Trichocoleus sp. FACHB-46: one gene and its partner. The protein of the gene in region 1 binds, or shares a complex with, the protein of each later gene. Links are inferred from orthologs where the notes say so. Each region holds a gene or a part of one and is shown in the gene's direction. Other genes may lie near its edges.

Evidence for each region.
Region 2: the proteins of cdaA (region 1) and glmM are in contact, whole or in part, in a crystal structure (PDB 7OJS), measured with the Bacillus subtilis proteins. The link is inferred for Trichocoleus sp. FACHB-46 from one-to-one orthologs.

What each region holds. Positions count from the first base shown.
Region 1 is NZ_JACJOD010000006.1:392,220-407,073, reverse strand. What follows is about bases 7,628-10,621. They hold cdaA (diadenylate cyclase CdaA), read left to right. Parts: upstream 7,628-8,659; coding sequence 8,660-9,583; downstream 9,584-10,621. Other genes in these bases: H6F72_RS02055 (DUF3143 domain-containing protein), read right to left, coding at 10,363-10,621; H6F72_RS02060 (isoprenyl transferase), read left to right, coding at 9,580-10,329; lysA (diaminopimelate decarboxylase), read left to right, coding at 7,628-8,490. In the rest of the region: magnesium/cobalt transporter CorA, read right to left, coding at 1-760; groL (chaperonin GroEL), read right to left, coding at 982-2,667; H6F72_RS02085 (NAD-dependent epimerase/dehydratase family protein), read right to left, coding at 2,773-3,594; H6F72_RS02080 (ATP-dependent Clp protease ATP-binding subunit), read right to left, coding at 3,687-6,155; rimI (ribosomal protein S18-alanine N-acetyltransferase), read right to left, coding at 6,367-6,981; more of lysA, read left to right, coding at 7,084-7,627; more of H6F72_RS02055, read right to left, coding at 10,622-10,629; H6F72_RS02050 (J domain-containing protein), read right to left, coding at 10,754-11,362; H6F72_RS02045 (O-antigen ligase), read right to left, coding at 11,396-12,805; H6F72_RS02040 (YaaW family protein), read right to left, coding at 12,815-13,792; H6F72_RS02035 (FAD-dependent oxidoreductase), read left to right, coding at 13,795-14,854. UniProt on the Bacillus subtilis protein: One of 3 paralogous diadenylate cyclases (DAC) in this bacteria, catalyzing the condensation of 2 ATP molecules into cyclic di-AMP (c-di-AMP). Upon expression in E.coli leads to c-di-AMP synthesis.
Region 2 is NZ_JACJOD010000022.1:132,161-146,880, reverse strand. Bases 4,043-6,902 are described here. They hold glmM (phosphoglucosamine mutase), read left to right. Parts: upstream 4,043-4,658; coding sequence 4,659-6,146; downstream 6,147-6,902. Other genes in these bases: hpsL (hormogonium polysaccharide biosynthesis protein HpsL), read left to right, coding at 6,641-6,902; H6F72_RS12755 (sensor histidine kinase), read left to right, coding at 4,043-4,294. In the rest of the region: H6F72_RS12770 (NAD(P)H-quinone oxidoreductase subunit H), read left to right, coding at 1-252; H6F72_RS12765 (NAD(P)H-quinone oxidoreductase subunit H), read left to right, coding at 601-1,785; H6F72_RS12760 (hypothetical protein), read left to right, coding at 1,912-2,208; more of H6F72_RS12755, read left to right, coding at 2,333-4,042; more of hpsL, read left to right, coding at 6,903-8,278; H6F72_RS12740 (acyltransferase), read left to right, coding at 8,311-9,411; hormogonium polysaccharide biosynthesis glycosyltransferase HpsN, read left to right, coding at 9,436-10,503; hormogonium polysaccharide biosynthesis glycosyltransferase HpsO, read left to right, coding at 10,563-11,735; hormogonium polysaccharide biosynthesis glycosyltransferase HpsP, read left to right, coding at 11,732-12,928; H6F72_RS12720 (hypothetical protein), read right to left, coding at 12,966-13,283; H6F72_RS12715 (phosphoribosyltransferase), read right to left, coding at 13,560-14,354; H6F72_RS12710 (uracil-DNA glycosylase family protein), read left to right, coding at 14,588-14,720. UniProt on the Bacillus subtilis protein: Catalyzes the conversion of glucosamine-6-phosphate to glucosamine-1-phosphate. Glucosamine-1-phosphate is used for cell wall biosynthesis.

The sequences.
Region 1 (14,854 bases):
GGGTCAACAGTTCTCGCTTGATTCCATGAATTTTTTCGAGGGTTTGTCTGGTAGGGTTTGAGACAACCTCGTCTTCTAACTCCTCAATCCGTTCTCCATAGGCTTCTAAAACCGGAAAAAACCCGTCAATAATCGAGTCTAAGAGGGCATAGGTGAGGTAATCAGACTTTTGTTTCCGAATCGTTCCTTTATTACAGCGAATTCGCTCTCGGACTGGCCCGAAAGAGTCATGGTCTGGTTCTTCTTGTACAGTCAGCAGATAATGCTGCCCCAAGATAAAGCTCACTTGCTCACTAATGAAGCTTTGCCCGTTGGCTTGCAGCGTTACCATCCGCGCCACAATTAACAGTTGGTCTTCGTACTCTTCAACCTTGGGTCGCTGCGGCACATTGACGATATCTTCTAGGACGAGCGGATGCAAATTGAATACATGGCCTAACCGCTTCAAGATGTCCTCACTGCCTAGCCCTTTCACATCCACCCAAGACACTGATTCAGTATCCAGGTAAGGCTCACACTCCTCTGGTGCTTCAATCTCTACTTTTGTCGCTTTGGTATCACTGTAGTCGATCAGAACTATGACTGGGGGTGGCGCATCGACCTCAATCTTGAGCGTTCCGGGCATGCTCCCGGGCTGGTCATAGAAATAGTCAATATAGGACGGTTCGTCTCCTAAAAGACTTGCTTCAGACAAGTCGAAAGCGTTCTTAGGAGTTTGGGAATTGAAACCACGCAATGGTTGACTCGGTCGGTTAGACATAGAGAGTTTTGGACAAGACGCGCACCGCCATCTTAAGCAATTCAATCAGGATTGAGTACTATTCCAGCACGTTGATTTTGCTAGTTGGGCAAAGCTCACTCCACCCAAGCCCAGAAATCTCATGGGATGAAGTTGTACTCCTAAAGCTAAAAAAGCAGCAGCTTGTAATAGCTACTGCTCCAATGAGTTTAGATGTTCAAATTAGCGTTGTGGCAGCAGGCCTACATCATCCCCATGCCACCCATGCCGCCCATACCACCCATGCCGCCCATACCACCCATGCCACCCATGCCGCCCATATCGGGAGCACCAGCAGGAGGGTTCTTCTCAGGTCGCTCGACAATCACAGCTTCTGTGGTCAAGACCATACTAGCGACAGAAGCCGCATCTAGCAGCGCCGATCGCACGACTTTAGCGGGGTCAATCACCCCAGCGGCGATCATGTCCTCGAACTTCTCAGAAATGACGTTGTAGCCCATGTTGAAGTCCATGTCACGCACTTTTTCTACGATGACAGAACCTTCAACCCCTGCGTTGTCAGCAATTTGACGCAAAGGTGCTTCCAAGGCTTTAATCACGATATCAGCCCCAATCTTCTCTTCATCGTTCAACTGGGCTTTGATTTCTTCCACCTTTTTAGTCAAGTGGATTAAGGTAGCACCACCACCGGGTACTGTGCCTTCTTCTACGGCTGCTTTGGTAGCGTTCAAAGCATCTTCGATTCGCAGTTTCCGGTCTTTCAGTTCGGTTTCAGTAGCTGCCCCAACTTTGATTACAGCCACGCCACCTGCTAACTTAGCGAGGCGTTCTTGCAGCTTTTCTTTGTCGTAGTCTGAGTCGGTTCTTTCTAGCTCTTGGCGAATTTGGCTGACTCGCTTTTCAATGTCAGATTTGGTGCGATCGCTAACCTCAGCCACAATCGTGGTGTTGTCCTTGGTGATCGTTACTTTCCGAGCTGTGCCCAACATCTCTAGAGAGACGGCATCTAAGGTCAGACCGACATCTTCGGAAACCATCTGACCACCCGTTACCACGGCAATATCTTGCAACATGGCTTTGCGGCGTTCACCAAAGCTGGGAGCTTTTACAGCAGCAGCATTCAAGACACCCCGCATTTTGTTGACCACCAAGGTAGCGAGGGCTTCTCCCTCAATGTCCTCAGCAATAATCAATAGCGGCTGACCAGAGCGTGCAACTTTCTCCAGAACAGGCACTAGCTCTTGGATGGAACCAATTTTCTTGTCTGTGATCAAAATGCGGGCGTTTTCATAGTCCACCAGCATCCGTTCGCCATCGGTGACGAAGTAAGGGGAAATATAGCCCCGGTCGAACTGCATCCCTTCTACGACTTCGAGTTCGGTAGACAAGGACTTCGATTCTTCTACGGTGATTACGCCATCTTTGCCCACCCGGTTCATGGCTTCGGCAATCATGGCTCCTACTTCTTCATCACCACCCGAAGAAACAGTGGCGACTTGAGCGATTGCGTCTCCTTCAACGGGTCTCGCGACCGCTCTGATTTCTTCTGCTAAGAGAGCTACTACCTTTTCGATACCCCGGCGGAGGCTCACCGGATTAGTACCCGCAGCCACATTCTTTAAGCCTTCTCGAATCAGAGCTTGGGCTAGCACTGTGGCAGTCGTGGTGCCATCTCCAGCAATATCCTTGGTTTTGGAAGCCACTTCCCGAATTAGTTGGGCTCCCGTTTGCTCTAGGGGATCTTCGAGTTCAATTTCTTTCGCGATCGTGACACCGTCATTGACGATCTGAGGTGCCCCGTACTTTTTCTCTAGCACCACGTTGCGGCCTTTGGGCCCTAGAGTAATCCGAACGGCATCTGCTAACGCATTCACACCTCGTTCTAACGCTCGCCGAGATTCTTCGCTGAATGCAACAATTTTTGCCATATTTCGTTCCCTACGCTTCCAACTAGAATTTAGCACTCTATCGGAATGAGTGCTAAACCGATCGTGCTCTTTGTAGTAATAAGCAGGGTTAAACCAGCGATCGCCTTACACTTGCAATTCAGGATGGATGAATTGGTATCCCGCAGTTTTGAGCTTTTGGTTAGATACCTTCGCATTGTAGGAGCGAGCACTGGGTTGCGATTCGTCCCAATTTACAGGAGCTAGGTTGTAGCGCTGACACACCTGCTCAATCAGTTCTCGACTGGTTAGCGTCACTTCTTGCACCAGATTATAAACTCCCTGGAGTTGGTGCTCTTGGGCAAAGGCGATCGCGCCCACGATGTCATCTAGGTGAATCCAATTACTCGGCTCTGCCCCTGTTCCCGGTCGAGTCGTGCCCGCCGCTCGCCCAAAAATTCGCTGGAGTTCTCGTCCTGGCCCATAAATACCGCCTAGCCGCAGTACACAAACCTTGAGTTGAGAATTCGCAGCGTTGAGCAATACCTGTTCAGTTTCCGCCAGGATTTCACCGTTGCGGTTGGCAGGTTTAACGGGTGAGGTTTCATCTACCCAATTGCCCTGCTGGTCACCATAAACGGCATAGCTCCCTGTGTAAATGAGCTGCTGTACGCTCGGCGTTTGGGCCAAAACTTTAGTCAGGGTTTTAGCGGTGTGCAGATAAGTTTCTTCATAGCTGTTAGGGCTACGCGCCCCCACACTCAGCAGCACGACTTGTTGATCCGTTAAAGCCTCAGCTAGTGAGGTTTCATCATTGCCTTGGGCTAAAACGGCATGGTCTGCGATCGCCTCCAGTTCTGACAAACGCGGCACGCTGGTTGTGGTAGCCGTGACAGTCCAGCCCACTTGCTGCCAATGTCGAGCGGTTGCCATCCCGACATACCCACAGCCAATAATTGCAACTTTCACAGATCCTCCTTTCTTCTTCAGCAAACACAAAAAAACGGTAGAGGATTTAACGCTCTACCGCTTAAGTATTAGTTATTTCTCGGAACTAAAGGCTATTCAGCCGCTTGAGGCAGTAGCTCGCGCTTCTCACCTTTCAGCACCTTCACCTGACCCTCATCTACATCCATAACGGCGGTGTCGCCATCCTGTATTCGGCCAGAGAGGATTTCTTCAGCGAGGCTATCTTCCAACAACCGCATGATGGCTCGACGTAACGGTCTAGCACCATAGCTGGGGTTGTAACCTTCTTCCACTAACCGATCCTTGAACCGCTCAGTGACTTCCAGCGTGATGCCTTGCTCGCCGAGACGGCGGAAGACCTCGTTCAACATGATGTCCGCGATTTCCTTGACTTCGTCCTTCGTCAGTTGACGGAAGACAATAATCTCGTCAAGACGGTTGAGGAATTCTGGACGGAAGTACTGTTTCAGTTCTTCGTTGACCAGCGAGCGGATGCGGTTGTACTGAGAATCAGCCTGGCTCTCTGCCGAGAACTCAAAGCCAAGACCACCGCCACCCTTCTCAATCACCTTGGAACCGATGTTGGAGGTCATGATCAGCAGCGTGTTCTTGAAGTCTACTGTGCGGCCCTTGGCATCGGTCAGGCGACCATCTTCCAAGATTTGCAACAGCATGTTAAACACGTCGGGGTGGGCTTTCTCGATTTCATCGAACAGCACCACTGTGTAAGGCCGACGACGGACTGCTTCGGTCAGCTGACCGCCTTCGTTATAGCCAACGTAGCCCGGAGGCGAACCGATTAGCTTGGAAACGGTATGACGCTCCATGTATTCCGACATGTCAAGACGGATCATGGCATCTTCGGAACCAAAGAAGTAAGCTGCCAACGACTTGGTCAACTCAGTCTTACCAACCCCGGTAGGACCAGAGAAGATAAAGCTAGCGATCGGGCGGTTGGGGTTCTTCAAGCCAACTCGTGCTCGACGAATGGCACGAGACACAGCCTTAACCGCTTCGTCCTGTCCAATTAAGCGCCCATGCAAGGTGTCTTCCATGTGGAGCAGCTTTTCAGACTCAGACTCGGTGAGCTTGTTCACAGGGACACCTGTCCAAGAAGCCACGATATGAGCAATGTCTTCTTCATCCACCATTGGAGAAGCATCTTCATTGCCAGGTTCAGCCTTCTTGGTTTGAGCGATCGACCGGATTTCAGTTTTGATTTCCATTTCGCGATCGCGCAACTCACCCGCTCGATCAAAGTCCTGTGCCCGCACTGCATCATCTTTCTCTTTCAGAACTTGACGAAGTTCCTTATCGAGTTCTTTAGCAGCAGGAGGTAATTGCGAGTTAAGTAAACGGACTCTAGAGCCCGCCTCATCAATCAAGTCAATTGCCTTGTCAGGCAGGAAGCGATCGGAAATGTAGCGATCCGACAGCTTAGCCGCAGCGTCTAAGGCAGCATCAGAAATTTTTAGCTTATGGTGCTGTTCGTAGCGCTCACGCAAACCGCGTAGGATTTCGATGGTTTCATCCACGCTGGGTTCACCCACCATCACAGGCTGGAAGCGACGCTCTAGCGCAGCATCCCGCTCAATGTGCTTGCGGTATTCATCCAAGGTGGTAGCACCAATACATTGCAGCTCACCTCTAGCTAAGGCAGGTTTGAGGATGTTGGCTGCGTCGATCGCGCCTTCAGCCGCCCCTGCACCAATCAAGGTGTGAACTTCATCGATTACCAGGATGACATTTCCGGCAGAACGGATTTCATCCATGATTTTCTTCAAGCGTTCTTCAAACTCACCTCGATACTTGGTGCCTGCTACCAGCAAACCAATATCGAGTGTAACCACACGCTTGTCTTCCAGAATGTCTGGAATATCGTTGTTAGCGATGCGCTGGGCCAAACCTTCGGCGATCGCCGTCTTACCGACCCCTGGCTCCCCAATCAAGACTGGGTTGTTTTTGGTCCGACGGCCCAAGATTTGGATGACGCGCTCAATCTCTTTCTGACGACCTACAACGGGATCGAGCTTTCCTTCCGCTGCCATTTGGGTCAGGTTAGAGCCAAATTCATCCAGGGTAGGAGTCTTCGTCCGACCGCCCCCTGGCGTGGTTGAAACTTCTGCGGTTTCACCCAACATACGGATGACTTGTGTCCGTACCTTGGAGAGGTCAACTCCAAGATTTTCCAGCACTCTAGCTGCAACGCCTTCGCCCTCCCGAATCAGACCTAAGAGCAGGTGTTCGGTGCCAATGTAGTTGTGTCCCAACTGCCGAGCTTCTTCCAAGGACAGTTCTAAGACACGTTTGGCGCGAGGAGTGAACGGAATTTCTACAGCAACGAAGCCAGAACCTCGACCAATGATTTTTTCTACTTCAATCCGAGCGTCTTTGAGATTGACACCCATAGACTTCAGTACTTTGGCGGCGACGCCGGTCCCTTCTCCAATTAGACCCAGGAGGATCTGTTCTGTACCTACAAAGTTGTGCCCAAGGCGGCGAGCCTCTTCTTGGGCCAACATAATTACCTTAATGGCTTTCTCTGTAAAGCGTTCAAACATGGCGTGTATCCATCACCTGCTGCGTTGCCGGTACGCTGATTTTAGCATAGGGAAATTTTGCTGCTATCATCCGCAAGATAGCAGCAATACAGACCGAGCGATCCCAATTCAAGGTGGCGATCGCTGAAGTTTTTGAATATTTACTTCCGAAGGGAGATTTTGGACAAAGATTTGTTACAAAGTCAAGGGGTAAGCCCCAAGTTCTTCAAGCTCAAGGATTGCCCAGTCCCCGCAAGTGCCAACCTGCTTGGTGTAGCCGAGCCTGAACCTGAGCTTGCCAATCTATAAGTGCTTGACCAAACTCAGGTGATTGTAGCCCACCACGCCACAAAATCAAGGCATCTTCCCCGGTTTCTTCGTAATAACGCCGTCGCCGCCCTGCTTCTTGGAAGCCAAACTTCTCATAAAGTAACAATGCAGGTTGATTAGAGGCGCGAACTTCTAGAGTGGCTCGATCTAAACCTCGTTGTCGCGCTTTTTTAAGGAGCGCATACAAGAGAGTTTGGCCCAGTCCTTGAGCTTGATAGTTAGGATGCACCGCTACGATGGTGATGTGAGCTTCATCGACGATCGCCCAAAAGCACCCCAAACCAACTAGTGGAGCAGCAGGATCATCTTTAGACCCCAGTTCTATAGGCTCTATAGGCTGTTTCTCTAAAGTTTGGTGAGCTTGGCTGGTTTGCAGGACTAATAATTCACTGTTTGGGCTCTCTAGTTCTCTTCGATAACCCTCCAAAGTCCATAGGCCCCCGAAACACAACTGATCGAGGACTAGAGTGGCGGGCAACAATTCTGGAGTTAATGATTGGAGATCCAGGAAATTCACGAGAAGTCTGGGTCGAAAGCTCTGGATGCACAGCCCTCAATTGTACACTGAGAAACAAGACGCACTCACGCCTGTCAACTAACCAAGGACAACTATTACGCAATGGTATCGACTTACTCTGTGGAGGTTCAGAACTCTGGCCGTCAGTATTTACCTGCCCCTGGAGATGCTGCGGCAACCCGATCCCCAAACCAATTCCTTTTGCCCCTGACCGCTCAAGTCAATGGGCAGGATCACTTGGAAGTTGGGGGTTGTGACGTTACGGAACTGGTGCAGCAGTTTGGTTCGCCACTGTACGTTGTGGATGAAGAAACGCTACGCACAACCTGCCGCCAATACCGTGATGCTTTTAAGCAATATTACCCCGGCGAATCTCAGGTTCTTTATGCCTCCAAAGCTTGGAGTTGTCTAGCCATCTGCGCGATCGCGGCCAGTGAAGGATTAGGCATTGATGTCGTTTCTGGCGGCGAGCTGTACACGGCACTGCAAGCAAGAGTCAGCCCCGACAAGCTCTATTTTCACGGCAATAACAAATCAGTTGCAGAACTTGAGTTTGCGGTGGAATCGGGTTGCAACATTGTGGTCGATAACTGGCTAGAACTGCAAACCCTTGCAGGCATGCCAGCCAAAGAAACACCCATCCGCATTTTGTTGCGCTTGACGCCTGGGATCGAGTGCCATACCCACGAATACATTCGCACCGGGCACCTAGACAGCAAGTTCGGCTTTGATCCCAACCAACTGGATGAAGTCTTTACCTTCGTTAGTCAGCAGCCCACATTAAATTGTGCTGGATTGCATGCTCATATCGGTTCCCAAATTTTTGAGCTGCAACCTCACCAAGACTTGGCAGGAGTGATGGTACAGTGGCTGACTAAAGCTGCAGGTTATGGTCTCTCCATTCAAGAGCTCAACATTGGCGGTGGTTTAGGGATTCGCTACACCGAATCCGATGACCCACCCAGCATTGACGCTTGGGTGAAGGTGATCAGTGAGGCGATCGCGGCAGCTTGCCAAGCCCAAAATATCGCCCTACCCAAACTCCTTTCCGAACCAGGGCGATCGCTCGTCGGTCCCACTTGCATTACGGCCTACACGATAGGTAGCCAGAAGACAGTGCCTGACATTCGCACCTACGTCACTGTGGACGGTGGCATGTCTGACAACCCAAGACCGATCACCTACCAATCAGTTTATCGGGCCGTAGTCGCGAACAAAATGTCAGCAGCCATGTCTGAGACAGTGGCGATCGCGGGCAAGCATTGTGAATCCGGCGATATCTTGATCAAAGAAGCCAGTCTGCCCCAAACGGAACCCGGTGATACTCTCGTCGTAATGGGCACAGGAGCCTACAATTACAGCATGGCTTCTAACTACAATCGGTTGCCTCGTCCGGCAGCAGTTTTAGTTAGAGCTGGAGAAGCCAACCTGATCCTGCAGCGGGAAACTTACCAAGATTTAATTCGACAGGATCGCCTACCAGAGCGCCTGAGCGGATTAACGGCCTAACCCGCTAACCTGATTTAGAGCTAGCTTGCTAGTTTCTTCACGATCAGGTGGCCATGCAGTGACTTGCACAAGGCTTAACCGAAATATTCTTGACTGGCAACTGGGAGGCTAGAAGGCTGCACAGCCTCTCAGTTGTCCCCGTTGAGGCGCAAGCGTAATTCAGGTTCTGATGGGACAATTGTGGAAGCGATGGCTGGCTGATCCAGGTTGGACTCAGTCTTTGCTGCTTCAAATTATTGATATTGGACTGGTGCTACTCCTGACGTATATGGTGCTCATCATTATTGGTGAGCGCCGGACACTGTGGATGGTACGGGGATTCATTATCCTAATGCTAGCCGCAGCCGTCAGCACTAACTTGAAACTCAAACTTTTGAGTTTTGTCTTGAACAGCTTGGTGATTGGCTCAGCTGTCTCAATGGCCTTTATCTTGCAAGCAGAATTTCGCCGCTTTCTAGAGCAGTTGGGGCGGGGTGAAATTCTGCAATTGTTTCAACCTTCACGCCGCGCTATTCCCAAACCTGACAATGTCATTGATGAGATTGTCGATGCAGTCAAAGAACTTTCCCAAAACCGCATCGGAGCGCTATTGATTTTAGAAACCAGTGCTCCGATTGATGAGCGCGATTTTTCGGTGCCAGGCGTGAGGTTGAACGCTGAAGTTTCTAAAGAACTCATCCAGACCTTGTTCCAACCCACTACCCTGCTTCATGATGGTGCGGTTTTAATCCGAGCTTCCCGCATCATGGCTGCTGGCGTCATTTTACCCATCTCAGAGCGTACTGCTTCCCGGCAATTAGGCACACGCCACCGAGCCGCGATGGGAATCACTGAGCGAATCGAAAATTGTATGTGTATTGTTGTATCTGAAGAAACAGGGTCGATTTCCCTAGCAGAAAGGGGAACACTCAATCGGCCCCTGACCAGCAGTAAACTGAAAGAACTCTTAGAAGCAAGCTTCTCCCCATCCGTTGACCGCGAAGCAGTTGCCTCAGATTTACGCAACTTTGGTCGTCAAATTGGGTCTCAAGGATTGGCACTCATTTCACGTTTACTTCGTTTGCCCTCTTCGGCCTCTCGGGAAAAAAAATGACTGCAAAGCCAACCATCTTACAAGATCTGCCTGCTGATCTAGATCGAGAGCGGCTGCCTAAGCATGTAGCTGTAATCATGGATGGCAATGGTCGCTGGGCTAAGCGCCAAGGTCTACCTCGGATCATGGGCCACCGCCGAGGAGTAGACGCGCTTAAGGATCTGTTGCGCTGCTGTCGCGATTGGGGAGTTCAAGCTCTAACGGCCTATGCCTTTTCGACAGAAAATTGGGGGCGACCGTTTGAAGAAGTTGACTTTTTGATGACACTGTTCGAGCGGGTGTTGCGGCAAGAACTCCGGGAAATGATGCGAGAAAATGTCCGCATTACTTTTGTGGGTAATTTGGACGCGCTACCCCAATCTCTGCGAGCCGAGATTGAGCGCTCTATGGCTGAAACTCGGAATAATTCTGGCATTCACTTTACGGTTGCCACCAACTATGGAGGGCGGCAAGAAATTTTGCAAGCTTGTCGAGCGATCGCCACTCAAGTTCAGCAGGGACACTTGCAACCAGAAGATATTGATGAGGCAGTGTTTGAGCGGCATCTCTATACCGCAGGCGTGGGCGATCCTGACTTGCTAATTCGGACCAGTGGCGAAATGCGACTGAGCAATTTTTTGCTTTGGCAGATGGCTTATTCCGAGCTTTATGTGACAGATACGCTCTGGCCTGACTTCGATCGCGCCGAGTTCCACCAAGCTTTATGCGCTTATCAACAACGGCATCGTCGCTTTGGCAAGCTCTAAGCCGTGAGGTGAATCAATTAAAGCTGTAGCTAACTAAGGCCCCGAGAAAATGGCATCTTCCACATCCTGGCGGCTGAGCAAATACTTAAAGGAGCGCTGAATCGCCTCCCCTCCCACTTCCAGATAACGTACTGTCAGTTGGTCTACATCTAGATACAACTCGGCTTTCCATGCGGGTTTTGCTATACGCCAGCAGTGAAGTTCTGCTGGGTCTTGTTCGCAACCTTGTTCAGTTAACCAAGTTTCAAGGTCTGGTAGGGAGTGATTATAGAGGGGAGTGTCACTAGAAGGTAGCGTCATAAATCTCAAAGATTGCGTAGACCAAAATTGTGCACAGAATGAGCCTCAAGAAGCAACTCAGGAATACTACCAATTCTCTAAATTGGATTTGTAGACCCTCGTAGGGGCGAATAACCATTCACTCCTACAACTGAGAATTTTTTTGATTGGCATCAGAATCTAAAACCTTAGCAGATGGAGCTGCCAGTTCTGATCTCGCTGTCTCAATTTGCTCACTAGGAGCACTCTGACTCTGCAATTGCAAAGGATGAAAGGCAATATCGCCTCTCGTTAGACCAATCGCGATCGCTAGCATTAAGCAAGCTACAAACGTGACACCCAAGATAAATAAAGCAAAGATTTCTCCGGGTGACAGGGGCCGATCGGTAGGGTCTAGATAGGCAGAGGAAGAATAGCGCCGAGATTGTGAGGCAGAACGGTTAAGGTCCGCTGGGGCTTGCATCACATGCAAACGGGAATAGCCAATTTTGAGGTCGTAAGCAACACGACGCTCCGGATTACTGACGGTAGCATAGGCTTCATTGAGTTGCTGAAACTTTGCTGTGGCGATCGCCGGAGGCAATATGGTGGTATCGGGATGCAATTGTTTGCTCAAATCGCGATAAGCTCGCCGGATTTGTTGCGGTGATGCGGAAGGATGCAATCCTAGCAGGGCGTAGTAATTAGGAGCCGCAGTTTTTGGCAATGGCGACCCTTGATTCACCTGATTTGGCGTTGCTCCATCTTGAGTCACGCGAGTTCCCACCCTACCTAGCTTTTGATTATTCTAACCAGGTTCCTCGCTAAAATTCCTAGCTCCAGCTTGCTGTCGCTCTACTAAGCCACAAATGGCGGCTAACAGCAACCAGCCTAAAACATTGATGCGGATATCAAACAGAGTGACATCAAATAAGTTGAATAAGCTGCAAGCTAAGAACGCTACTAAATAGGTAAATAAAATCAGGCGATCGCTTTGCTGCAAAGGATCTGAGGCAGGATTCCAAGACAGGAACAACCGCACGCCACGATACACCATCCAGCCCACTAATCCCACCAGTAGCAAGGTCGCGAACACCCCTGTCTCTGCCATCAACATCAACGGCAAACTGTGAGGATGGCCCATAAAGACTTGCCACTTGGCTTGATACAGCGGGGTAAAGTTGCGTAAGCCCCAACCTGTGAAAGGCCGCTGCTCGGCTAGAGACCAAGCAAACTGCCATTGGGTTGCCCGGAGGGTGGCGACAGGGCGATTGGGATACAACTCATCCGACAGTCTTGCCCAGAGAAACGCTGGAACAATCAGCCTGAGTGGAGCCTTGATGACCGCAGGGCCAAAAGCTGCTCCGCCAATACCAGTAACAGCTATACCAACCGCAATTACTAGCCAGCGCCAACCGAGATACAAAGCATAAGTTAGGCAAGCCAAGCCTGCTAAGACCCAAGCATTGCGGGAGTTCGTGAGGAGAAGCGCGATCGCATTCCCCAGCACGACGGCAGCTAAAAAGCACCAACGCCCCCAAGCGATACTTGATGAAGTGGAAGCGTTTAGGGCAGGATAGGGCTCCTCAGATAGTGCCGCGATCGCAGGTTCCGCAATTGATTGCGACTGGCTCCTACGGCCTGGAAACGCATCGATCCACAGTCCAATTGCCAAAATAAACGCAATCACCAAGTAATTAGCTAAGACATTGGCATAGGCAAAAATCGAAGACATGCGACCCAAAGGATTGCCGCCTCGTTCCACACCCAGATCGACAATAATTCCCAGCAAACGTAAATGTCCTGCCCAGCCCCAAAACTGCTGACCCAAGCCAATAATGACCACGGGCACTGAGGTTAAAACCAAGACCCAAGCGAGCTGTCGTAGTTGAGCAGGCGTTTGAATCAGCGTACTGAGGGCTGTAAATAAAAAGAATAGCGGTAAGAAGTTAGCCAAGCCCAAGAGTGCCGCAGTGCGATCGTAAGCAAAAATTGCTGCCACCACAAACCACAAGCTCAGAACCGCCAAACCCCGATTAAAAGGACGGCGTTTGATCCAAGTAGCTTGCTTAATCCAGGTAGCGATCGCGGCTCCCAACAAGCTCAAGCCACCCAACAAAGGGCTAAAAGGAAACAGGAGCAAACCAATTTGAACCCAGTGCCAAGGCATTTGCAGATGCCGTTGCGGATGAGTCTGTAAGTGGAATAACTTGTTCAAGGTTGCTTCCTACACTGGTTCCCAAGCCGCTTCAAGGCAATCGGCGCGAGTCAAGCGAATTTGCGCCAAAGCAAACACAGTGGGAATCACCCGCCCATAGTTAGTTGCGATCGCCCGCCAGCCTAAATCCGCAAAAAACAAAGCCCACATCGCTGGTCCCACAAAAGCCAAAACGCTGCGAGTCACGCCATAGCGAGCCGCACTGAGAGCCATCCCTTGTTTTGCGGTTTGTAGCGCTACATAACTTTCAAATTGAGCGGCTGCCACAGCGCCACCTTTCGCGATCGCTTGCTGGGCTACTTGGTAAGTTGCAAAGTGGTAGGCAAACTGTTTTGCGATCAATTGCATCAACATGGGACGCACAATTGAGCTAATCGCCAAAGCACTACCCCCCTTGACCAGCAATCCCATTGGATCTTGCTGCACTGCCAGAGGTAGCTGATCCCGAATTTCAGAGCAAGCTAGTGATTGTTGTACCCGCAGCGTCAAAGCTCCTTTTTCTTTGGTCGATAGTTGTTTCCAGGCACGACTCAGCAGATTGAGAAACACTTCCGCTTCTAAGTCAGTAGTTGATAATTCTTCGGAGTAAGGAATTCTGAGGTAGCGGCAAACTTGAATTAAACATTGGCGATAAGTGATGCGATCGGCATGACCTTGCAGCACTGTCATGCCATCTGCCGCTAAAAACCGAAAGCGTTGCTCTAAGGCATCTAGCCAAGCTTGTCGCCCTTGGCTTTGCACATCCATCGGGTCCGGGGTATACAGGTAGTCAATTGGGTTAAACTTACGGCGAAACAAAATCTCAGTTAGCTCACCTAATTCTTCTTCAGTCGCTAACTCCAAGGCTGCTCTTAGCTCGTCCGCCATAAATTCCTCCACAACTGCACTGTTAACCCCGCTGTCCCATATTCTACTCTTAGCGATTGGCTGTTCGCTGTTGGCTTGTTCGCTATTGGCCCGATGCAAATTCTCTAGGAGACTCAACATTCGTGTTTGATGTTGCTGTGGTTGGAGCTGGCATTGCAGGCATTAGTTGCGCTCAGCAGTTGCGGCAATGGGGCTATCGCGTTGTCCTAGTAGAAAAGTCTCGGGGGTTGGGTGGCCGCATTGCCACTCGTCGGGTGCAGGATACTTGCACGGATCATGGAGCCCGCCATCTCAGTGCCCAAGGAGAGCATCTGGCCCAACTCATTCCAGTTTTGTGCGAAAACCAAATTCTAAGAACTTGGACAGATACTGTTTATGAACTAGGGAGCGATCGCCACCTGCATGCACCGCAATCTCAAGACATTTATCCTCGCTATACAGCTCCCGCTGGCATGAGCGCGATCGCCAAATTTTTAGCAACTGGATTAGACATTCAGCGGAGCCAGCGAGTAGAAGCGATCGCCTTGACCCCAGAAAATACTTGGCAACTGACTTTGGCAAACACCAGTGATCCTGCTGCAACTCCTACAACGTTGGCTGCTCAGGCAGTGGTTGTAGCGATTCCTGCCCCGCAAGCCCTGACGTTGCTCAAGCCTTTGGAAGAAACAATACCTGCTGATAAGTTCTTCAAAACTCTACGCGCGGTCCAATATCATCCTTGCATCACTGCGATCGCAGGTTATTCTCGCGATCGCCAAGCTGATTTAGCCACTCACAACCCAGCTTGGCAAGCTGTCACCTGTCCTGATGATTCAATGATTGATTGGATTAGCCTGGAGAACAGTAAACGCCCCAGTCAAGGCTCAGAACCACAGCCGCCCACTTTCGTCATCCAAAGCAGTGCTGCCTTTGCTCAAACAAACTTAGAAACTTCTGATTTACCAGCAGTGGGGCGTCAACTCTTAGACTATGCCGCCCAAGCTTTCTTTGCTTGGCTCGACGCCCCCGACTGGTTACAAGTTCACCGTTGGCGCTATGCCTTTCCTGCTCAGGGTTGGCTAGCACCTTGTTTAGTTGCCCCGACCGCTTTACCACTCGTTTGTAGTGGCGACTGGTGCGGGGGGATGCAGATCGAAAACGCTTTAGAATCTGGACTGGCAGCAGCAGCCGAAATTAATCATC
Region 2 (14,720 bases), on another replicon or contig:
ATTGGTAAGAAGATTGCCCCCACCTTTAAAATCCCCTCTGGCGAACACTACGTCCGAGTCGAGAGCGGTAAAGGGGAACTGGGAATTTACATCGTTGGGGACGACACGGTCTTCCCTTGGCGTTGGAAGATTCGGGCGGCTGACTTCAATAACCTGCAAATTTTCCCTCACATCGTCCGTGGCGTGAAGGTTGCGGATATTGTCGCCATCTTGGGTAGCATCGACATCATTATGGGATCAGTCGATCGCTAACTCTCCAGTCATACATTAGTTTCTACGCTGTAATCCAGCGATCGCATGGGGTGGGTGAAAAACCTGCTCCATTTTTTTGTGGCTTTTCCTGTCGCTAGTTCAAGTCAAGGTTCAGTAATGTTCCATAGGTTCACCTCGCTGGGTGAGGCGATCGCTCCCGTAAAAGTCATAGAACTTAAGTATTAATTCTTAGTTCAGAACTCAATTTCAACAGCTCTATGGTTCTGAATCAACGCTACGAGTTGGAGCTGTTAGCCAAGCAAGATTGGTTGCGATTTGGACAGCGTTGGTGCCGTTGACCGATTGAGCCGATTCCGCCAACCCTGATAGGGAGGTTTTTGACTAATTATGGTCAAGCTTGAAACCAAAACCGAACCCATGATTCTCAACATGGGGCCACATCATCCCACCACCCACGGCTGCTTTCGCTTAGTCGTAACCCTGGATGGCGAAGAGGTGGTAGATTGCGAACCCGTGATTGGTTATCTGCATCGCGGCATGGAAAAGATTGCTGAGAACCGTACCAACCTTATGTACGTGCCCTACGTCAGTCGTTGGGACTATGGGGCGGGCATGTTTAATGAAGCCGTGACGGTGAATGCACCCGAAAAGCTGGCAGATATCCCAGTGCCCAAGCGCGCCAGCTATATCCGGGTGATCATGCTGGAACTGAACCGCATTGCCAATCACTTACTGTGGCTGGGGACGTTCGCGCATGATTTAGGATTGGGTACTCAACCGATTTGGATTTTTCGCGAGCGAGAAATGATTTATGACCTGTGGGAAGCCGCGACTGGTTACCGCATGGTCAACAACAACTACTTCCGCATCGGCGGAGTGGCCGCTGACTTACCCTACGGTTGGATAGATAAGTGCCAAGACTTTTGTGATTATCTGGGGCCACGTTTAGAAGAGTACGAGCGGGTCGTAACCAACAACCCAATCTTCCGCCACCGGGTTGAAGGTGTAGGCACAATTGGTCGAGCCGCAGCCTTGAATTGGGGTCTTTCTGGCCCCATGTTGCGAGCGACTGGCGTGAAATGGGATCTCCGCAAAGTTGATCACTATGAGTGTTATGACGACTTTGACTGGGACGTGCAGTGGGCGACAGAAGGAGATTGCTTTGCTCGCTACCGCGTCCGTTTAGGGGAAATGCGCGAGTCGATCAAAATCTTGCGCCAAGCGATCGCGGGATTGCCCGGTGGCCCTTACGAAAACCTAGAAGCTCAAAGAATCATTACAGGCCCAAAATCTCAATGGAATGAGTTTGACTACCAATTCATTGGCAAGAAAATCGCTCCCACCTTTAAAGTTCCTGCCGGAGAGCACTATGTCCGAGTCGAGAGCGGTAAAGGTGAATTGGGTGTCTATTTAATTGGGGATGATAGCGTTTTCCCTTGGCGTTGGAAAATTCGCGCCGCTGATTTCAACAATCTGCAAATCTTGCCTCACTTACTACGTGGAGTCAAAATCGCTGATATTATGGCAATTTTAGGCAGCATCGACATCATTATGGGTTCAGTCGATCGCTAATTCATGTGGCTCACTGCATCAGAAAATGTTGATGGTTCTTATAGTGGCTTCTAGGAGAGTTTTTTACCTTGGCCGCAAAAATATCTCCCAATCTCAGGAAAACGCATTTTCGTAGCAGAGGCAGTGATGAATTCGATTGGATACCGTTTGGAGCAGTACACAACCAAACGCCCTCAAGAAGTTTTGATTGTTCATGCCGAAGTTGAGGAAGAACCAGACGAAATTACGATTTTTAAGGGCTTTTCCAGTTCCCTCGTACGCCCTACCGCTTTTGATCCCGAAGTGCCGATGTTACCGGAGGGGGCCAAAATTGTGGCGATCGATCGCTTAAAAAGCCCTTATACACCCCAATCCCCGGTTTATTTAGCCCAAGGGCTAACTTGGGGGCAGATGCAGGTTCTGTTATCTCAGGTAGGCGTTTAGATGGCTACTTTACGTAAAGATAACTAGTTAATTTTAAGAATCGGTGAATTACTTACGGATTTTCCGTAATTCCTCCGAAGGAGGGTGAAGATACGCTCTAACCTCTTTCTGTGCCTCAAGGCCTATGCAGGTTCAAAACCCCAGTTCTCCTCATAGCTACGAAATCGCGGTCCCTCAGCCGCATCTGTATAAGCGATCGCTCACTTCCGAAGCAAGTTTTCAGAGGGTGAAGCAGTGGGTGCATGGCGCAAGCATTCGTCGCAAAATTGGCTCTGGCTATGCAGTCGCGATCGGGGTAGCCCTGCTAGGCACAACTGCTGGGTTAACGGTGGGAGACTACTACCAAAACCAAGCGCAGAAACAACTCACTCGCGCTGTAAAGCAAGAGCAACTGCTGAGTGAGCTGCAACGCAATGTACTGCATATGCGCTTGCACCACCACGAGTTTGTGCCGCTCCTAGAGAAACCCGCACTGTTTGAGGCTAAGCACGATCATTTCCTCAGCCATATTGATAAAACTCAGAAGATTCTGCCAAGCCTGCAATCTGTAGCTGCAACTGAGAATTCACCTACTCTCACCCAGTTTCTGCAATCAAGCCAGGGGATCGTGCGTGACTACTTCCAGCAAATGGAGGTGTTTCTGCGAGAGACAAATCCCCAAGAGCTTTCAACTACAGAACTCAAAGCTAGGCAGGCTTGGTTGCTTCAGTTTTCTACTAGCGCAGCTTCGCTCAAGTTTGATGGTCTTTTAGATAACTTAGTTCAACTGATTGAAAGCAACCGTCAGGAACAGCAGCGGGCAGAAGTGGCTTTAGCCGATGCCAAAACCCTGCGGACTGAAATCATTGCCCTAAGCATGGTACTTTCCGTTAGCATTGCGGCTATTTTGGCAGTTTTGACGAGTCGGGCGATCGCTCGTCCCCTAGAGTCTGTCACCAAGGTAGCTCAGCGAGCCACTAAGGAATCGAACTTTGAGCTGCAAGCGCCTATTACCACCCAAGATGAAGTCGGCTTGTTAGCAGCGGCCTTGAATGGGTTGATGCAGTGCGTCACCGAGCATACCCACGAACTGCAAACCGTACATCAAACGCTAGAGAAACGAGTAGAAGAACGCACAGCAGAACTTTGGCGCAAGAATGAACAGTTGGCAGAGGCTCACGACCACCTGCAACAGTTGAATGGCGAGCTGGTATCTCAAGCTCATGAGTTACATCAAGCCCTGCAAGAGCTACGTCAAACCCAAGCTCAGTTGATTCAAACCGAGAAAATGTCGAGCTTGGGCCAAATGGTGGCAGGATTTGCCCACGAAATCAATAATCCCATTACTTTCGTGGCAGCCAATCTCAACTATGCCAACACCTATATGACGCAATTGATCAGCTTGGTGCAGCTTTATCAGCAACAATATCCTCATCCTCCTGCGGTTCTCCAAGCGCAGATTGCTGATTTAGATGTTGGGTTTGTAGTGGATGACTTGCCTAAAGTTTTGACTTCGATGCAAGCGGGAACTGATCGGATTCGCCAACTCGTTCTATCGCTGCGTAACTTTTCGCGCTTAGATGAAGCAGAGATGAAGCCAGTCGATATCCATGAAGGTATCGACAACACACTGTTAATTCTCAATCATCGGCTGGCTCCAGAGATTTCAATTGTCAAGCAATACAGCAAGCTGCCCTTAGTGGAGTGCTATCCAGCACAGCTCAATCAAGTGTTCATGCATCTGCTAAATAATGCGATTGATGCACTGGTATCGCCATCAAATCAGGCGAGGAAGCAAATTACCATTGAAACTGAGGTACTGAAATTTAATCAAATAAAAATCTGTATTGCAGATAACGGTCCAGGTATTTCCAGCGAGTTCAGTAGCAAACTATTTGATCCGTTCTTTACCACCAAACCCGTGGGACAAGGCACAGGATTAGGCTTAGCGATTTGCTACCAAGTTATAGAAAAGCATCACGGCAAAATTGAGGTCACTTCTGAGATAGGGCGAGGCGCAAAGTTTATGATTACCTTGCCAATTCAAGCGATTTCTTCTGCTAATTCAGCGGCATTGCCAGCAAAGGAATTTGTTAAAGCGATCTAAACCAAGCTAGGGACGATCCAATCCGCTCCTCAACGACTTTGCAGATGCAGGCTACAACCCTAATCCAAATGGCGATCGCGTTTTAGATCGCGCTTGGATTAGCTAATACGACACATACAGCAAAGCCGTCTATTCCTTGGTTTAGTCAAATAGTAAAGTTTGAACATTACTATTTGACTAAAAAATATTTTTCTCCGGAAATGCACTCGGTAGCGCGTTACTTAAACGTATAAACTGAATATTTTGAAAAATCCTACAGATTCATAGCTGGACTGTACACTTTATGCTCTTGGCAGTAGAGCAGCCTCTGAGGGAAAGTGCTATTCTCCACTGTGAGTGTGTTGTGAGTGGAGTGCTTAAATTTATGGTCACATCCCCTGCCCGGACGCAACGTCCTAGCTTAGCTTCGATTTCGATTTCAAAGGTACAGTCTGCCCCCTCTGAGCCCACAATTCAAAAACAACCGCTTCAACTCAACCTACCAGCTACTCCGCTATTTGGTACTGATGGGATTCGAGGCCATGCGGGTGATTTGTTGAGCGCTCCTTTAGCGCTACAAGTGGGTTTTTGGGCAGGTCGTGTATTGCAATCTCACACGACGACATCAGGCCCGATCATTTTGGGCCAAGATTCCAGAAATTCTAGCGATATGTTAGCGATGGCGCTCTCTGCGGGCTTGACCGCTGCTGGCCTAGAAGTTTGGAATTTAGGGCTGTGCCCTACTCCCAGTGTTGCTTATCTCGCTCAAACCACCGGGGCGCTGGGTGGTGTCATGATCTCAGCCAGCCACAATCCTCCAGAAGATAACGGCATCAAGTTTTTTGGCCCAGATGGAGCCAAGCTAACCCTAGCAGTCCAAGCTCAAATTGAAGCGGCGATCCGGGGTAATGCGGTAGATGTGAAGCCGCAACTCCAGGGTGGCGATCGCTGGGGACAGCACTACCATCGGCCAGAACTATTGAGCAAGTATGTGGAGTCGCTACACAAGCCGCTACTTCCAGCCGTGAACTTGCAAGGCATGCGGATTGTCTTGGATCTCGCTTGGGGTGCAGCCGCGAACTTAGCGCCTGAGGTATTTACGGCGATGGGTGCTGAGGTGATTTGTCTCCACGACAGTCCAGACGGCGATCGCATTAACGTTAACTGCGGTTCCACCCATCTTGACCCGCTACGGGCAGCAGTGAAGCAGCATAACGCTCATATCGGCTTTGCCTTTGATGGTGATGCCGACCGAGTGCTGGCCGTGGATGCTCAAGGCCGCACTGTGGATGGGGACTATATTCTATATTTCTGGGGCCAAACGCTACGTCAAGCGCAAGAGTTACCCGGCGACACCATCGTTTCGACGGTAATGGCAAACTTGGGCTTCGAGCGGGCTTGGGAAAAACAAGGCGGTAAACTGCTGCGTACTGCCGTAGGGGATCAATATGTCCACGCCGAAATGCTGCGCCAAGGTGCCATGTTAGGCGGCGAGCAATCGGGGCACATTCTCTGTCGGCACTATAGCGTCAGTGGGGATGGCCTACTAACTGCTTTACACCTGGCAGCACTGGTGCGAGGGGCAGGTACTTCTTTGGCAGATTTAGTCGATCAAAGCTTCCAAACTTATCCCCAGCTACTCAAGAATGTGCGAGTTGAGGATCGCGATCGCCGTTTGAACTGGCAAAACTGTGATGGTTTGCAGAATGCGATCGCTCAAGCCGAAGCCCATATGGGAGACCAAGGCCGAATTTTGGTTCGAGCCTCTGGAACCGAACCTGTGATTCGAGTCATGGTAGAAGCGGCTAGTGCCGAGTTGGCATCTTACTGGACAGACAATCTAGTTTTAGCTGTACAAGAGCATTTGACTTAGCACTACTCAGAGTTTATTTTTTTGGCAGCACTGGTAGCGGCTCGATAGTTTGCTAGGAAGTAGAGGGTTGTTGAAAGCAGCGAAAGCTACTACAGCAACCCTCTATTCTTGGATTTGCCGAGTCTGATCTTGAAAAAAGCTTTTTTGTGTGCAAAAAAGCACGTCAATATTAAGTTTTTCTAAGGTTAATGGGGTCAGTTGTTTAAAGCCTTCTTAAAGCCAAGCCAAACAGTCGCCGGATCAGAAGCCCAGATGCCACAATTGGTAGGCCCCTCTCCCTACTGCTGATGCCGATACCCTAGCCGTCTCTCAACTTTATTTGGGGTTCTCGCAGAAAGAATCTACGCAATTGGTACAACCCTCTACATTGCCTCTGAAACTACCGCTAGTTTCTCCGCCGGAAAATGCCACTAATTGATTGACCTAATTAGTTGTGGCTCCGCGTCGAGGCTCCGAGTCAAAGTTAAGGAGAGGATCAGCCTCATAGTTTTGCTATGCCCAAATCAAAACTGAAGTCAAAGCAAAAAGCTCTCAATGACGAAGCCCCGCCGCTAACGATGAAGGAGCGGTTGGCTCAGAAACGAAAAGCTGCCCAAGCCCGGAAAGAACTCGTTAACTACACAATTTTTGCCCTTTTACTGTGTGCAGTTGCGGGCTTATGTTTCGGTGTAATTAATGAAGATCCGAAGCCAGGAATTGGCTTAACTGTGGGTCTGCTTTGCCTCAGCCTGTCATTTAAGTATCCGCGTCAGGCAATGTGGGGATTTCTTATCTACCTACCCTTTGGCGGAACGATCACCTATGCGATTGGCAATAGCCCTTTGCTCCAGTTGGCTAAGGACGCTTTCTTTATCCCAGCTCTCATTGGCACTATTCAGTACTGTCGGCGCGAGCGTCTGCCTTTTCTAATTCCTAAGCAGCTCATGCCGGCATTGGGAATTTTGTTTGCCTATTGTTTACTAGTTCTAGCTTTTATTAACGGCTCGCAACAGATGGCGGCTAATGGAGCCGAGCAGCCATTTGCAATGGGAATTTTGGGTCTCAAGGTTTTGATGGGTTATATCCCTTTAATCGTCTGTGCTTATTACTTAATCCGAGACAAAAAAGACCTCCATTTCCTGCTGCGCCTTCATGTTGTGTTGATTTTGGCATGTTGCGGTCTTGCCTTCATTCAATACACTTTCCTCAAGACAGGCCGTTGTGCTGGAACGGTAGCCTCAGGAGCATCTCTCTTCAAGGCCTCTCTAGACGCAAGATGCTTAGTCGGTGGCTCTCTGCTATATAGCCCTGAGCATGGGCAGATCCGCCTGCCTGGAACCTTTGTTGCCCCGTGGCAGTGGGGTTGGTTTCTCATTTCCAGCGGGTTTATCAGCTTTGCTGCGGCCTTCAGCGATCCCTCGTTTGTTTGGCGGAATGCTGGGTTGTCAGCAATGGCAGCAACCTTCATTATGTCTACCTTATCGGGCCAGAGAATTGCGTTAGCACTGGTACCAGTGACCACAGTGATTCTGCTAATCCTCACGGGACAAGTCGCTAACCTCAAGCGCTTTATTCCCATAGGCGCAGGCTTAGGTCTGATTTTGAGCGTTGCGATGGCAGCCAATCCGGAGGTCGTCCAAGAGCGGATTACTAGTTTTCAAGGACGATGGGAAGCTTCACCCCCTCAAGCCTTCATCATGCAGCAGTTTGAATATGCCGCAGAGCGATCTGGTTTTTTAGGCAAGGGTTTGGGGCGAGCCACGAATGCGGCCCGCTCTTTGGGCAACTCGGAACTCATTGAAACCTATTACCCTAAATTACTTTACGAAATTGGGCCGCTGGGAGTGCTGGCTTTTTTGGTAGTAGCGATCAGCTTGACCATTATTACATTTAAGGCTTATCGCTCTGTGCGCGATCGCAGTTTGAGAAGTTATGGAGCTAGTTTCTGGGTTTTCATCTTATTCATTAGCTTCAATACTTACTACTACCCCTTAGATGTAGACCCAGTGGCTGTTTACTACTGGTTTTTTGCTGGCGTGATTTTGAAGTTGCCAGAATTAGATCGCCAGGAAAAATTACTTAAAGAAGCCTCGGAGGATTTGGTTAGTAAGAAGAAAGGTAGGCGATCGAAAAAAGCAACAGCAACTTTATAAGGAAATCAACCGCCGTGAATTGTGAAACTAAAGTGGTTAGAAAGAGATTAGATTGGATTGACCAAACCAAGGGAATTGCAATCTTAGCAGTTATCTTATTCCACTTTTTTCAAAACTACCCTGAGCGCTTTGATTTAGTCGTCGCTTTGGATCGAAATGGGGCTCGCTTCGGCTACGCTGCGGTTGATATCTTTTTTGTCATGGCTGGGTTTAATACCAGCTATGCTTTAGCCTCAGCTTTGAAAACAGCTAATTTAACTGAGATATCGGTAGATTGGAAATTGTGGTTAAAGAAGCGAATCTCTCGGCTGTATCCTACTTATTTTCTGGCGGTTGTATCTAGTTTGATGCTCTATCAGTGGTTCGGCCACTTAAAAATCAACTCGATTCAGAACTTTATCCTGAGCTGTATTGGTTTGGCAGGTTATGAGTTTCAATCGATCAACCCTGGCTTTTGGTTTTTTACAGTCATCCTAGAAGCTTATTTAAGCATTCCTCTAATTTTCTATTTTTGCCGAGGGCAGACAGTCAAGATTTTGGGCTTAGGGATTTTAGTTGCTGCCCTAACTAAGGCTCTTTGTTGGGTTCTACCTCAGAGTTCACCGAGTTTCTGGTTTTTATTGCAAAATAACTTCTTGGGTAGCTACTTTTTTCAACTTTGCCTTGGTTTGTACTGGGGGTTTGTTTACTTTGAGAAGCAATCCTTTAGGAGAATTGATTGGCTAGCGGCTATTGGTACTTTTGTGATTGGTATTGTAATTTGTGCCGGAATGGTTTTGGGCAAAGCTAACATCACTTATATGTTTGGGTTTGATGTGCTACTCTCGCCAATTCTATTCTTGGGACTTTATGCGCTTCTCCAATTCTTGAGCCAATGGCGATCGCTACAGTGGGGTATGAGCTTTCTTTCGTTATTAGGACTTTACTCATATCAACTATATTTAATTCATCAACCGCTTTTTGTGGTGGCTTTGCGTAGACTCAATCAGTTGCTTGATTTGCCCCCTTATCTTCACCTCGGCTTCTCTGTTTTAGTAGTAGGTTTATTACTTACTATTTATGGATTTTTATTTGTCAAAACAGAAGTTTTTATTCGCAAACAGACTAGAAAATTAGTGAGTAGTCAAGCTTAGATGACCAACCAAACTGAAACTGCAATGAAAAATTCAGATGTTATGGCTTGGCCTTTAATCTCGGTGATTGTTCCCACCTATTGTCGTGAGGAGGCTTTGCGAGACACACTAGTGGATGTCATGACGCAGGACTACCCTAACTTTGAAGTGTTGGTGGTAGACCAAACTTGTACTCACGAGCCTGCGACCGAAGCCTACTTGGAGCAACTAGCCACAGCAGGCAAGATTCAGTGGTTCCGGGTGGATTGGGCCAGCTTGCCCGGAGCGCGAAACTACGCCGTGCGGCGCTCTACAGGTGACATTATTTTGTTCATTGATGATGATGTGCAGCTTACGCCTGGTTTTCTAGCAACGCATGCCCGCAACTATGTGGAACAACCAGATGTGGGGGCTGTGGCGGGTCGTGTCTTCGATCGCATGAAGCTGACTGAGTCGAAGAAAACTCGCGTCATTGAATATTTGCCGCCCGAAGCGATGGACCCAGGAATAGCCTGGTATCACATTGATTTGGTTCACACGATTAAACCTCAGCAAGTGTTGACCGCGAGAGGCTGTAATATGTCCTTTCGTCGGGAGCTGTTTGAGCAGCATGGCCTGCACTTTGATGAGCGCTTTCGAGGTAGCGCTGTGCGAGAGGAGTCTGACTTTTGCTTGCATATTCGCCAAACGGGCTACCGCATTTGGTACGACCCAGAAGCTCATCTGGTGCATTTAGGAGAAGAAACGGGAGGTTGTCACGATATCAGCACGCGATCGCTGCAATATCAACTCACTTTCTACCACAACCACTTCTTGCTAGGGCTGAAGAATCTCACCCCGATCCAAGCTCTACGCTTGTTTGCTCGCCTATTCGACTGTCACGTGCTAGGTCGGCCACCTTGCCACAAGAGCGGTTCTCCCCTAAAGATCCTAAGTCGCGCGGGGTTCTATTTCTTAGGATTCCTGAGTGCTGTTTGGACTGTGATTAAATCTATCTGGGATGATGGTCAAACCTATACACGCTTGGATCAGAACGCTAGAGTGACACAGGCACCCGTTGCCAACCAATCGTTAGATGAACAAGCTACAGCTGTTAGCTCCATGAAGTCTTAGCAGATTTGGTTCAGGCTAAAAGGTAAAGGTAGGGTTCAACGAGTAAATTCTAAACAGCCATGAGAATTTTAGTAGCTAGCCATACCTATATCGTTGATCTCAATTGTGAGAAGTTGCGATCGCTGGCCCGATTGGAGCCAGATGTTGAGGTAACAATTGTGGTGCCTCAACGGTGGCGGCCTGGAGGCGTGCAAAATACCATTATTGAAACTCAGCCTCGCCAAGAAGGTCCGTTCCGGATTGTCCCGGTTTCCAATTTGAGCCAGAACAATCAAGGACTACTTTGTTTTGGTCAAGATCTGGTCACGTTGCTACGCCAGTTTCGACCCCAAATCATTCAAGTAGAGCAGGGATCAAAGGCGATCGGCTATAGCCAACTGATTACGCTAAACCGTCTGCTAGGCCTAAAAGCTAAAAACCTATTTTTTACTTGGTGGAATCTACCTTACAGCCTCAAGTTTCCCATCTCCGCCATTGAAGCTTATAACTTGCGCCATACTGATGGGTTGGTAGCTGGGAATCAGGATGGTGTGGAAATCTTGCAGCAGCATGGTTACAAAGGCCCTGCCCGTGTGATGCCGCAATTGGGAGTAGATGAAACTTTATTTCGACCCCAACCTCAGCCAGAACTAGCGGCTCAGCTTGGCATTCAACCGTCTGAGTTTGTGGTAGGTTTTGTCGGGCGCTTTGTGGAAGAAAAAGGCTTGCTAACCCTAGGGAGAGCCTTGGCGGGTCTGCGCGATCGCCCCTGGAAATGGATGCTCTTAGGCCGAGGGCCACTAAAAGATACTCTCTTTAACTGGGCGCAGCAAGAAGGCTTGGCAGATCGGTTGATTTGGGTGGAGAGCGTCCCGCACGATCAGGTGCAGCGATATATCAATTTAATGAGCACCTTGGTGCTGCCTTCGGAAACCACCTATCAGTTCAAAACCTTAACCTCGGTGGGCTGGAAAGAGCAATTCGGCCATGTGCTGATTGAAGCAATGGCTTGCCAAGTCCCGGTGATTGGCTCGGATTCGGGGGAAATTCCCTATGTGATTGGGGATGCGGGCTTAGTCTTCCCGGAAGGAAATGCCGAAGCGTTGCAAGATTGCTTGCGGCAGTTGATGGAGCAACCGGAGCTAGCAACCAACTTGGCGAAGCGAGGGTACGAACGAGTCCTTAACCAGTACACCAATCACGCTTTGGCTAGCCAGTTATTGAGCTTTTACAAGGAGTTGCTTGCCGCGTGAACCAGCCTCTGCGGGTTTTGCAAATTGTGCCTTCCATTTCGCTAGTGTACGGAGGGCCGAGCCAGATGGTGTTGGGGTTATCCGGTGCCCTAGCTGCTCAGGGTGTAGAGGTGACGATCCTAACTACAGACTCGAATGGCGATGCAGGCCAGGCTCCCTTAGAAGTGCCCCTCGATCGCCCTGTAGAACAAGATGGCTATCACATCCGCTATTTTCGCTGCTCACCTTTCCGCCGCTACAAATTCTCTTTGGACTTGCTGCAATGGCTGGCTAAACATGCTCACTCCTTCGACTTGGCCCATATTCACGCCTTGTTTTCTCCGGTGAGTACAGCAGCAGCTACGATCGCGCGATCGCAAAAGTTGCCCTATTTACTGCGTCCCTTGGGAACCCTTGATCCCGCTGACCTACGCAAGAAAAAGCAGCTAAAGCAGATATATGCAGCGTTACTAGAGCGGCCTAATTTGGCGGGGGCGGCGGCAATACATTTTACGAGTGCTCAAGAAGCCAAAATTTCTGAACGTTTTGGGCTGACTACTAAAGATTTAGTCATGCCGTTGGGTGTGAGCTTACCGGAGTTGTCTGCTCACCCCGAAGCAATTCGCGCTCAGTTGGGCATTCCCAGCGATCGCCCCCTCATTTTGTTTATGTCCCGAATTGACCTTAAGAAGGGGTTGGATCTGCTATTACCTGCTCTAGAAACTTTGCTGGCAGAAAAAATTGAATTTCATTTTGTTCTAGCAGGTGGGAATCCTCAAGATCCAGATTACGAAGCGGCGATTCGGAGCCAAATTCAAGCTTCCTCGCTCGTTCCCCACACGACGGTAACTGGGTTTGCCGCTGGAGAAACGAAAGCTGCCTTGCTGCAAAGCGCTGATTTGTTTGTGCTGCCATCCTACTACGAAAACTTTGGCATTGCGGTAGCCGAAGCGATGGCAATGGGCACGCCTGTGGTGATTTCAGACCAAGTGCATATCTGTGAGGAAGTGCGGCAGGCAGAGGCAGGCTGGGTCGGGCCTTGTGAGGTAGCAGCTTTAACTCATTTGCTCAAGGATGCTTTGAAGGATGCGTCTGAGCGCCAACGTCGAGGCCAACGAGCAAAAGCCTATGCTTTGCAGCACTATAGCTGGCCTGCGATCGCTCAACAAATGATTCAGTTTTATCAAAAAATTTTGGCGACAACCGCACGCTAGTTTTTGCTGAAATAGCTCGTGAATGGATTGCGCAGGCTTAAAAGTAGCGCATCAAGTCTGAGAAGCTATAGCAACTGATAATCAGCAATAAGACGGCAGTGACCTGGGTAATCCGAGGTTGTGAGGAAGGGATGAGGGCTTCCCGGACTAAAGTGGAGACGGCGGCTCCAATGGCGAAGCTTAAGCTCAGGACTAAGTAAGGCCAACCTTTCGTGAGGCCCCAGACCACATCGCTGGCTCCCCATACGAGTAGGAGGGCGATCGCTAACAGGAGCATCAATAATTCCACAAATTGCGGTGGGTTACTGCTACTCGCCACTACTAGGGTGTCCCACCAAGATTGCCAGCGTCTCATCTCGCCACCACTTTAATCACTACAGCTAATTATGGCTTGAACCTGTTTTGGGTTAAGCGTTTCAGAACTGACCGTAGGATAGTCCAACTGTTTTGATTTGGCTACCTGCCTTGGGGTGGGAGTTATTTATGTTGCTTTGCGTAGGTTCTCTGGCAGAACCAAGAGCTTGGGGGCACTCGCCCCCAAACCCCCGCTGAAGGACGGCTGCGTCCTCCAGACCTCCTCCAGAAGGAGTTTTAGCTGCTTGGTATCGTGCTAGGTCGCTGTATAAATATTTTATTGCTCTCTTTCGCCCTCCAATGCTGAGGAAAATTTCCTCTCTGCTTCCTCCAGCATTGGAGGGCTAGGAGGACAAGTATTCATTTGTGCTGAAAGTCCCGTATGGGACTGGTTTTGTAAGCAAGCTATGGCTTCGTATAGCTCTACTTGGGGGAAATTTTGGTAGAAACGGCTGACGCTGGAGAATTCTGCGGGAGTGGCTAAGAGGATCAGGCGATCGCACCATTGGTGAAGCCAATTCACCAGTTCTAGGGGGGCGACTGGGGCGCAAATCCAGATTTGGGCGGGTTGCTGTTGGCGGAGGGCTTGCGCAGCAACGGCGATGGTCATGCCTGTAGCGATGCCGTCGTCTACTAAAATGGCGATTGCTCCTTGGGGTTCGACCTGGGGACGGATGGGGCCAAATTGAGTCAGTTGTAGTTGAGCTTTCTCTAGCGTCGCTTGCAAGGCGGTCTGATAAATTTTGGTGCGATGAAGATGCCAAGGTCGAGGCTGAGTCCACAAGACTTCTCCTGTGGCGGCAACGGCTCCGATGGCTAGCTCTGGGTCTTCGGGGCGAGTGATTTTCTTGGCAATGACTACGTCAAGGGGACAGTTGAGTTTTTCGGCGATCGCAGCAGCGACTGGAATTCCACCACGAGGTAGGCCGTAAACGATCGGTTGAGCGGTGGCAAGCGTGGGCCAATCTAGTTCGGTTGCCGCTGTTTTTAATTGGGTGAATTCCTCGAAAACTGCCAGGGCTAGTTCATGACCAACTGCTTCGCGATCGCGAAATAGCGGAGAAGGTAACATTTATCCCTCCAGCGCTCGGCAATAGTGTTGTCACTATCTTGGCTGATGTAACCCGTTATCTACAAGTGATCCAAATAACGCTAAAGCTCGACATTCCACCTAGCGACAGCTCTCAAGCGTGAGGAATTGGTTCTAGAATTTATAAATCTTAAGTGAATTGAGTTTGCTTACAAATTTTTTCCATCCTGATACTTTGGGATAAGAAAATTCTGATACATCTGCCGTCAAGATTCATGTCCAGCGAAGAACAAATTAGCCTTTTTGATGTTTCAGGTCTTCCCGCATCTCCTGCACCTGCGGACTTTGACCCAGACTTGATTCCCACGAGTGCAAAGGTACCCATTCCAGCGGGCACCTACAGCGCGA